DNA from 2 places in the Priestia sp. P5_B4 genome. Region 1 is predicted to be linked to the other one. Evidence: riboswitches for the same ligand, from Rfam matches in the RefSeq annotation. Region 1 holds a riboswitch; the other holds the start of a gene.
The links. Region 1 has a riboswitch for thiamine pyrophosphate ahead of thiC (phosphomethylpyrimidine synthase ThiC). Riboswitches for the same ligand answer to the same signal wherever they lie in the genome.
Positions count from the first base shown of each region.

Region 2: it holds a riboswitch for thiamine pyrophosphate, as region 1 does, so the genes downstream of both, AC1DRF_RS04230 (thiamine phosphate synthase) here and thiC (phosphomethylpyrimidine synthase ThiC) in region 1, are expected to answer to the same signal.

Region 1 is NZ_JBFULJ010000011.1:14,102-19,293, forward strand. It holds gene AC1DRF_RS03005 (Ger(x)C family spore germination protein) at 1-415, shown strand, start outside; gene AC1DRF_RS03010 (VanZ family protein) at 580-1,068, shown strand; gene AC1DRF_RS03015 (hypothetical protein) at 1,182-1,370, opposite strand; gene thiC (phosphomethylpyrimidine synthase ThiC) at 1,348-3,117, opposite strand; TPP riboswitch at 3,231-3,345, opposite strand; gene AC1DRF_RS03025 (hypothetical protein) at 3,427-3,717, opposite strand; gene AC1DRF_RS03030 (undecaprenyl-diphosphate phosphatase) at 4,175-4,999, shown strand.
Region 2 is NZ_JBFULJ010000018.1:6,946-12,137, reverse strand. It holds gene AC1DRF_RS04245 (thiazole synthase) at 1-363, opposite strand, end outside; gene thiS (sulfur carrier protein ThiS) at 369-572, opposite strand; gene thiO (glycine oxidase ThiO) at 569-1,696, opposite strand; gene AC1DRF_RS04230 (thiamine phosphate synthase) at 1,680-2,303, opposite strand; TPP riboswitch at 2,426-2,527, opposite strand; gene AC1DRF_RS04225 (hypothetical protein) at 2,690-2,905, opposite strand; gene crcB (fluoride efflux transporter CrcB) at 2,953-3,342, opposite strand; gene AC1DRF_RS04215 (fluoride efflux transporter FluC) at 3,343-3,759, opposite strand; gene AC1DRF_RS04210 (amino acid ABC transporter substrate-binding protein) at 4,083-4,904, shown strand; gene AC1DRF_RS04205 (amino acid ABC transporter permease) at 4,888-5,192, shown strand, end outside.

The DNA of each region.
Region 1 (5,192 bases):
ATATATGATTATGAGTGAAAAAATTACCATACATGACCAAAAGTATGTAGTATCGTATGATGTGTCAGACGCTAAAGCAAAGATGAACGTTAAGCCGGATGCGATTCACGGGGTAAAAGTGACCATACCACTACATGTAAAAGTAAGCATTAATGAATTCACTAAAAACGAAATGTCATCCCCTGCATTAATAAAAAATGTACAGGAAGAAATTGAAAAAGTTCTACAAAAGAAAGCAGAAAAAGTAGTTGTAAAGTTGCAAAAAGCTAACTGCGATTTTCTTGAAATAGGAAGAGAAGTAGCCGCTTATCATCCGAGTATATGGGAAAGGCTTAAATGGAGACAGGATTATAAAAACATCTCGATTAATCCGAAAGTACAAGTGGAAATTATCCATCGTGGAATTATTAATTAACAAAAGTCATGCGAAAAGCATGGCTTTTTTAAGTGAAAAAATTTTAGTTTACAAAATAATAAAAAGGGAATTGTATTTATTTATTGATGTGATAGGATAAAAAAGCATGTAAATGCATTCACTACGAATGAAAGCAGTGGACGGGTACATATAGATAATAATAAATGGTTTTGGGAGTCAAAGAAGGTGATGTTGAAGTGAATGTAAGCATCAGGTCAATCGTTAAAAAAGTCATGTTCATTCTATTTATTGTGTATACAGCAGTGGTCATTTATGCTACTCTCATACGGGAAAACGAACATGTTTACGGAAAAGCAATGAACTTGGATTTATTTAGCACGATCCGTCTGATGTGGGACAGCGGGAATATAATGCTCACTCTGACAAATATACTGGGGAATATCTTGATGTTTGCGCCGCTTGGAATGTTTATTCCTTTGTTTATGAAGTGGTTTGACGGTTTTATTCAAGTGTTTACGACGGGTTTCTTAATCAGTTTTCTGATTGAAATTTTACAGTACAAGCTAACGGAACGAGTATTTGATATTGATGATATCTTTTTGAATACGCTAGGTACATTTATAGGCTGGGTTATTATTAAAATACTATATTGGGTCAAGAACGTGCTGAAAGCACGTTTCAAAAAAAGATAAAGAGATGGAGACATAACTGAATCAATAGCTAGAAAGCAGCTACAGATATGAAGTCTACGTTTACCATCACAATGAAAAGATCCGAACGATTAATCGTTCGGATCTTTCTTCAACTAAAATACTTTTGTCCTAGCCACTGCCTCTTGTTGATAGAAACACTTAATGCAGCGCCTTACGGAAGAATGTGAGGATTCAACGATAATGTGCTGACAATTTTGCTGAACAAATAATAACTTTCTTTCAAGCTGCTTAATTTGTTCTTTAAGCTGTTCTACTTCATTATTGATAGATATTTGAACCACTGTTAACAAACTCTTTAGCTTTTTCTTTCATTCCTTCTTTTCTTACTTCGTTTACATCTTTTTCATTTTCTTGAGCCATGTTACGAATATCTTGAGAAATACGCATCGAACAGAATTTAGGTCCACACATTGAACAGAAATGGGCTGTTTTAGCACCTTCAGCGGGAAGTGTTTCATCGTGATATTCTTTTGCGCGCTCTGGATCTAGTGACAGGTTAAATTGATCATTCCATCTAAATTCAAATCTTGCTTTAGACAGCGCGTTATCGCGTTTTTGTGCTCCTGGATGGCCTTTTGCTAGGTCAGCGGCATGCGCAGCAATTTTATAGGTGATAACGCCTTCTCGAACGTCTTCTTTATTTGGCAGACCTAAATGTTCTTTTGGCGTTACGTAGCAAAGCATAGCTGTCCCAAACCAGCCAATCATTGCAGCCCCGATACCTGATGTAATATGGTCATAGCCTGGAGCGATGTCGGTTGTAAGCGGTCCAAGAGTATAGAAGGGAGCTTCTTGGCATATTTCCATTTGTTTATCTACGTTTTCTTTGATGAGGTGCATAGGGACATGTCCAGGGCCTTCAATCATAACTTGAACATCGTGTTTCCAAGCAATTTTAGTTAGTTCACCAAGCGTTTCTAATTCACCGAACTGTGCCTCATCATTAGCATCTGCAATGGAACCAGGACGCAGCCCATCGCCAAGCGAAATAGAAATATCGTATGCTTTACAGATTTCACAGATTTCTTCAAAGCGAGTATATAAAAAGTTCTCTTCATGATGAGCTAAACACCACTGCGCCAAGATGGATCCTCCGCGTGAAACAATACCTGTCGTACGTTTCGCTGTTAGAGGAATATAGCGTAAAAGAACACCTGCGTGAATAGTAAAGTAATCAACACCTTGCTCCGCTTGTTCAATTAATGTATCGCGATATGCTTCCCACGTTAGATCTTCTGCRACACCTTTTACTTTTTCAAGCGCTTGGTAAATAGGAACAGTCCCTACAGGAACAGGCGAGTTGCGGATAATCCATTCGCGCGTTGTGTGGATATCCTTTCCTGTTGATAAATCCATAATTGTATCGGCTCCCCAACGCGTTGCCCATGTCATTTTTTCTACTTCATCTTCAATAGCTGAACGAATAGCTGAATTTCCGATATTAGCATTGATTTTTACGTGGAATTTGCGGCCGATAATCATCGGTTCGCTCTCAGGGTGATTGATATTATTAGGGATAATGGCACGTCCTCTTGCTACTTCTTCACGCACGACTTCAGGATCCATCTGTTCACGAATAGCGATAAATTCCATTTCGGGCGTGATGATTCCTTTTTTCGCATAGTGCATTTGCGTTACATTTTGATTTTTTTTCGCGCGCAAAGGTAAACGATTAGTGATAAAGCGCTCGTACTGATCTCTTGGATCACCATCATAATAACCGTTATCCTGTGGCTGAACCGTACGGCCTTGATATGTTTCTACATCGTTTCGTTCTGCAATCCACTTTTCGCGCAGAGCCGGTAATCCTTTTTGTAAATTAATTTCATAACAGGGATCTGTATAAACACCACTCGTGTCGTATACACGTACGGGATTATTTTCTTCTTCCCCAAAAGATCCTGTAGTAGGAGACTGATGGATTTCACGCATAGGCACTTTAAGATCTTCTCTGGATCCTTGGACATATACTTTGTGACTGTTTGGAAAAGGCTTTTTCATAGAAACTGATACATTTTGTTTTGACATTACATATTCCTCCGGTTTCGCATAAAGTGTAGCTATACCGAACCATAAAAAAATCGGGTTCTGTGATAGACAGAACCCGATGGAATAGGCGAAAAAAGAATAAACATATACTATTCTTTTCAAGACTACTTCCCTCCGCTGGTATAACCCAAATCAGGTTCAAAGGGTTAAAGAGTTTTATAGCACTCTTCTCTCAGTCTGAGCTATCAGACACCCCTAGTAGAAATAACATTCAAATTATTCAATTTACGGCTTAAGTTTACCATCATTCGGTAAAAAATCAACCCTTAAATAAAAAAAGCTAGACAATCAACGTTGTCTAGCAGCATCGATTGCAATCACAATAGCTGTAATAATGTGCATAACAAACCCTAAAAATGGAATCCAAGCAACCAGTGAAGTAACAATCCCTAGTATGTTTCCATACGCAGATAACCCTCGTCTATTAGCTAAAATGAGTGTGATAGCATGAAGAATAAATCCAATAAAAAGAGGAGTATAACTAAAGCCCATAACAATCCCCGCGCCAATTAAAGGAATTCCCAGCAAGGCTTCATACCCAGCAGTGACCCATTTCATTGTACGTACATTTCCATTCATAGTAAAAAGCCTCCTAAAAAAGATACTACTATATACGAGAAAAGAGAGAAAAAAGTTTCAAATTACTTAGGGGATATGTCGTATAAGCAAGCACTAGTTGATTAAAATGATAGATGACAGTAAAGGGGATGGAAAAAACATAATCATTTAGTCATTTTTTCACACTAAAGAAAAATAGTCTAGATGATTCATTTTTAGCTAAGGGCCTGGATTTTATACCGAACATAGCGACTGCTTTTTAAAACAAATAAAAGCTGATATCTTGTTTTTTGGTTATAGCATGTAAGGTTTTTATTACAAATTATTAAAGATTCTTATCTTTTTGCAAATACACATTGTATTTCATAGTTTTAACAATTATGATAAAAAAGCAAGTGTCAAAATAGGAAAATAGTTGAGCATGGAAAACGAAGCGATAAGCTTATTAATTTGAAAGAAAGGCAAGGTATATAGCTTTATGTGGGAAATTATTGTAGCAATCATTTTAGGGATTGTAGAAGGTTTAACAGAGTTTGCTCCTGTTTCGTCAACTGGGCATATGATTATTGTGGATGACCTGTGGTTAAATTCAAAAGAATTATTTTCATCTCCCGTAGCTAATACATTTAAAATTGTTATTCAGCTAGGGTCGATCTTAGCAGTAGTAGTTATTTTTAAAGATCGTTTCATTAATTTATTAGGATTGGGAAAAAAGCCAGCCGCTCCAATTGGACCGACAAATCGCTTGAATTTAATGCAAGTAATTGTTGGTCTGTTACCCGCAGGAGTGTTAGGTCTTTTGTTTGATGATTACATTGATGAACATTTGTTTTCTTTAAATACGGTGCTAATTGGCTTAGTAGTCGGAGCTGTATTAATGATTCTAGCAGATTTGTTTGGACCTAAACGTCCGCGTGTAGAGACGGTGGACCAAATGTCTTATGGACAAGCACTGGGTATAGGACTGTTTCAATGTATTGCTCTTTGGCCAGGTTTTTCTCGTTCAGGCTCAACGATTTCAGGAGGGGTTCTTCTTGGAATGAGCCATAAGGCAGCGGCAGATTTTACATTTATTATGGCAGTGCCAATCATGGCAGGAGCAAGTGGACTTTCATTGGTTAAAAACTGGCAGTATTTCACATCAGATGCACTACCGTTTTTTATTGCTGGTTTTATCAGCGCCTTTATTTTTGCGCTGGTGTCTATTCGCTTTTTCCTGAAATTAATTAATCGTATCAAATTAGTACCGTTTGCACTATATCGAATTGTGTTAGCAGCTATTCTATATTTTGTATTTTTATAAAATAAACATGCGTGTTCTTTAGTCCCTTAAACTTCTAATAGAGACTCAAAGAGCAAGAAAAAGCTATTGCAACATTGCAATAGCTTTTTTGTATAAATATATATTATCGCCTTTTGAAAGCGTTTTATAAACATGGGTATTGACAAAACGTGTCGAAAAATAGTAAATTAATATTTGTGCAGTATAAAGTTAA
Region 2 (5,192 bases), on a different contig from region 1:
TAACAGTTCTTCACTGGCTTTTAATGTTTCAACTGGATCAGGAAGCAGCGTTTTATCACATCCAATTACTTCTACTTTCACCATGTCACAAAGTCCAGAAGCCTTTGCTAATTTAGCAATACGTACGGCCTCTTCTGCATTTTTTGCTCCAGCAGTGTTAGGCAAAAGAGTGAAACGCTTCACATCAAGCGCTTCTAATAAATTAGGCTGATTTTGATCAAAAATATCCATTCGTCTCACAGCAAATGTTAAAATTTCTGTTTCTGACTCTTCTACCGCTTGACGCTGAGTCGTAAAGTCCGGAAATTTCCCTGTCCCTAATAATAAACGTGAATTAAATGTATATTGTCCAATTTTTAACATACTCTTCATCCTCCTCCGACAAATGAAACAACTTCTAATATATCGCCATCTTTTAAGCATGCATCGCTATGTTCTTCTTTTTGCAAAATGTTCTTGTTTAGCTCAACAATTACCACTCGTTCATGCAGGTTCTGAGCCTGCAACAAGTGCTCGACCGTTTCAATTTCATCTCCAAAAGTAACGGTCTTACCATTAATGATTAGATTCAATGAACTCCCTCCATTACTCTTGTTAGCTGAAATGATGTAAAAAATGAATGATTCAGCTTTTTCCCTAACAAAGCATCAGCCATAATTTTTCCAGTTGCAGCACTTAATAAAATACCGTTTCGGTAGTGGCCAAACGCCATGTGTAGATTCGCTATTTCAGGGTGCTCTCCTAAATAAGGCCAGCCATCATTTGTTTGTGGACGAAGACCAGCCCATGCTTTTTCAAATGTGGCTTCTTTAATAGCTGGCAGAAGCGCCGAAGCTTTATTCAGCAAAAATTGAATACCTTGTGCAGAAACCGTCTTGGTAAAGTCATGCTGTAGCTTAGTTGCCCCGATTACGATTCTTCCACCAGTCTTAGGCACTAAGTAAAAACCTTCATCTAAAAAAATCGTTTTAGAAAGCAGCGGCTTATGACTTCGAAGAGCAATACACTCCCCTTTTACGGGAAACACGCGACCTAAATGTTCAGAAGAAATAAAGCGTTTAGCCCATGAGCCTGCTGCAATAACTACTTTTTCTCCGTAAAAAGAGCCTCTGGACGTCTGTACACCTTTTACTGTTTCATTTTCCATAATAAGAGAATGAACATCACAGTATTCGAATATATCTGCTCCGTGATACAAGGCTCCATGAGCAAGAGCTTGCGTTAACTTAGCCGGAGCTAGCTGGCCGTCCCCCGGTATTGTAATGGCTCCGTATATGTCTGGAGAGAGACCAGGTTCTAACAAACGCGCTTCTTTTACATCGATCCATCTTACATGTTCATCCCATCGGTGGTGCTGAGCGGCTTTTTTCTTTAATACGTGTGCATCTTCTTCTGTTACAGCGACTTTTAATAAGCCTTTTTGAATGAGCTCTACGTCGATGGCCGTTTTTTCTTTTAGTTCCTTCACCAGCTCAGGAAACATGCTTCTGCTCTTAATAGCAAGGTCTAAAAGAGGACCTTCTTCATCAATTTCAGCTTGAGCACCTAAAATACCAGCTGCTGCACTTGAAGCTTCACAACCAATTTGATTTCGTTCAAGAATGGCCACTGATGCTCCTTGTTTTGACAAATGATAAGCGATAGAAGAGCTGATTATGCCTCCTCCGACTAACAGTACATCATAATGCTGCTTCATTTTCTCCACCTCCAGATGTCCATATATGAGAATATTGTTTAATCGCTTTAAGAGGATTTTGCGCAAGCATGACACCAGACATCACAGCTATACCGTGTGCTCCTGTTTGAAGCACCTCTTTGGCATTTACAGGTGTAATTCCTCCGATGGCAATAACCGGTATCTGTACAGCATCTACTACTTCTTTTAGTGCTGCTACCCCTCGATTTTTTAATCCTTTTTTTGAATGTGTTGAATAAATATGTCCGTATAGAATGTAGTGAGCACCATCTTTTTCAGCTTCTAAAGCCTCTTCCACAGAGTGAACTGATTTTCCGACAATAAGAGAAGGAAATACGTCTCTAACACACGAAACATCTAAACTATGATAGGCAAGCTGTACGCCTTTTGCTTTTAAAGCATGCGCTACATCAACTCGGTCATTTACAATAATTTTAGAGAGACAAAATGGCAGGCTTTCTAGCAAACATTGAATCTGCTTTGCCGTTTTCTTTTTTTCTCTAATATGAATGGCACCCGCAAAAGGCTCAATAGCCGTTAAAATGTCCCGAACCTCTTCAATTGGCTGCTTATCTGTTGTAACGACATGAAATTTAGGAATATCCATATGATCGAAACCTTTCCGTTCAGAATAAAGAGAAATTTCAATCACTTCATCTTGTGTAGAGGGCTTTATTACATACAAAAAAACCACTCTACAACGTAGAGTGGTTAGCATGCATCGTTATGTAAACATGATCGCCACTTCCCTACGCTGGTACAAGCCAGATCAGGTTCAAAGGGTCCGAAATACATTCGTCTCAGCTTCAAAAAGCTCCCCTAGTGATTGCTATTTATTGATTTTGTTTTCGCACTTAAAATTATAACACAACTAGATGTAAATACAATATCTCTTTATGCTCTTACGGCTCTCTTCCTTTTATAGATGTATCTTTTAAGCTTCTTTACTAAGTAAGAGGTCCGGCGCACCGCATCATTCTGCTTTTTAAATGATTAGTAATCGGTATAGTCGTCAAATTCTTCCTTGTCTTTTTCCTTTTTCCGATCCCATATAAACAGCAGGAGTAACATAATAAAAGTTAGAATATAAAAACCGTAAAAAATAAATGCCGCCACAACATTTATAAATAAAAATAAAAAACCGATGATCTGACCTGCAACAGCTACAATCAACAAAATGTATTTCCAAACTTCTGCTTTTCTATCCATTCTCTACTTCTCCGTCTTTTTGTTTTTCCCTACTAGAAACGTTCTCTTTACTTAAATAAAAACGTTCCTGCCAGTAAACCGACTGTAAATAAACCAACTGTTCCAAATGCTGAAATCCCCACGTACGCCAGCATTTTCCGATAAGATTTTTCTCGAATTAACTGTACGGTTTCCACACTGAACGTTGAAAAAGTGGTAAAGGCACCAAAAAAACCAATGCCAATCATTAAAAATATTGAATCATCATAAGCATGACTCGGAACCTTTCCATAATAACTACCGTAAAAAAGACCAAGCCCAAACGCACCGAGCAAGTTTACAAACAGCATTGATACTGGAAAAGGAGGGTTTGAAACTGTTTTTGTAACTTTTAAACCCAAAAGATAACGGCATATTCCTCCAGCTGCCCCGCCAAGTGCCAAGCTCACTATGCTCATTTACTTCACCTCATGTACTTTCACTAAATTTTTCCCTGCCGCTTCACCGCATAGATAGCCTGCTAAAGCAAGAAGGATTCCACCTACTAAAGAGACCATTACATAAATGGCTCCCCAAAATAAATGGTACTGAGTGAGAGAAATGACGTCTCCTGCAAACGTTGAATACGTTGTAAAACCGCCGCATACGCCAACTCCTAGTCCAAGCTTTATCCATTCTTTTGGCTTTTTCCACACAAAAAATCCTGTTAATAGGCCTAGTATGAAGCTTCCTAATAGGTTTTCAATTACCGTTCCTATTGGATAGCCCGTATATAATAAGGAAAGATTCAGCAAATAACGTGCATATGTACCAGCGATAGCACCAAAGGCAATTGAGATTAAGTTTATGGCTTTCATCATATCGCTCCGTTTCATAAATTCTTCTTTAAGTGTACCATAAGGAATTTATTTCTACCTTAACATTTAACTATATGTTTATTGCACCAAAAGTCATGAAAAAATGAAAGAGAAAATCGTCGCATGAAACTTCCTTTTTGCTCCTCAAATCTCCCTTAAAAATCCACTTAATCCAAATTTTAAAATCTTTCTGTATCCTTATGACAAACCGTGTATAGAAGGTATATTTCCCTTATTTTAAGTCACATTAATCGTATAAGTTTTTTTTGTTGACTTTTGCTGTGTTCTTGTTTAGTATCACAGAGTATCATTTCCTATCAGAATACTAGGGGGTTTAGAAAATGAAGAAATTTGCTGCACTTTTGTCGCTACTATTAGCTTTCACAGTTGTGCTTGCCGCATGCGGTTCTAGCTCAAAAAATGAAGCAAACAATGGAGACAATAAATCTTCACAAGAGGATTTATATAATAAAGTGAAAAAAGATGGCGTATTAACAATTGGAACTGAAGGTACATACCCTCCGTTCACTTTTCATGATGACAAACAAAAGCTAACTGGGTTTGATGTAGAATTGGCTCAAGAAGTAGCTAAACGTCTTGGCGTAAAAGCTGAGTTCAAAGAAACACAGTGGGATGGCATGTTTGCCGGATTAGATGCTAAACGCTTTGACATGATTGCTAACGAAGTGGGTATTCGTGAAGATCGTCAAAAGAAATACGATTTCTCTGATCCATACATCCAGTCAGGCGCTGTATTAATTGTTCGTAAAGACGAAAAAGATATTAAATCATTTAAAGATTTAAAAGGAAAAAAATCAGCGCAGTCATTAACAAGTAACTATAAAGACATGGCTCAATCTTATGGTGCAAACATTACGAGTGCTGAAGGTTTTGCTCAAGCAGTAGAACTAATGAGCGCAAACCGTGTTGATGCTACAATCAACGATAAATTATCGTTCCTTGACTATAAGAAAAAGCACCCTAACGCACCTATCAAAATCGCGGATGAAAAATCCGATGGTGCTGCAAGCGGCTTTATGTTTAGAAAAGACAGCGGTAAGTTAGTGGATGAAGTAAACAAAGCATTGAAAGATATGAAAAAAGACGGAACATACGCAAAAATTTCTAAGAAATGGTTTGGCGAAGATGTTTCTCCTAAATAATATTTTTCCTGATGGAGAGCGATTGAATCAATTGATTTCAATCGCTCAATCATCTCTCTTACCAATGCTAAAGGGAGCTATTCAATATTCTATTCCACTAACATTAATAAGCTTTGCCATAGGCATTGTGTTAGCTGTTTTAACAGCACTTGCTCGCTTGTCGTCAAGTAAGGTATTAAACATGATTGCACGTGTATATGTCTCAATTATTCGTGGAACGCCTTTGCTTGTGCAATTATTTATCATTTTCTACGGATTACCTAACTTAGATATAACAATTGATCCATT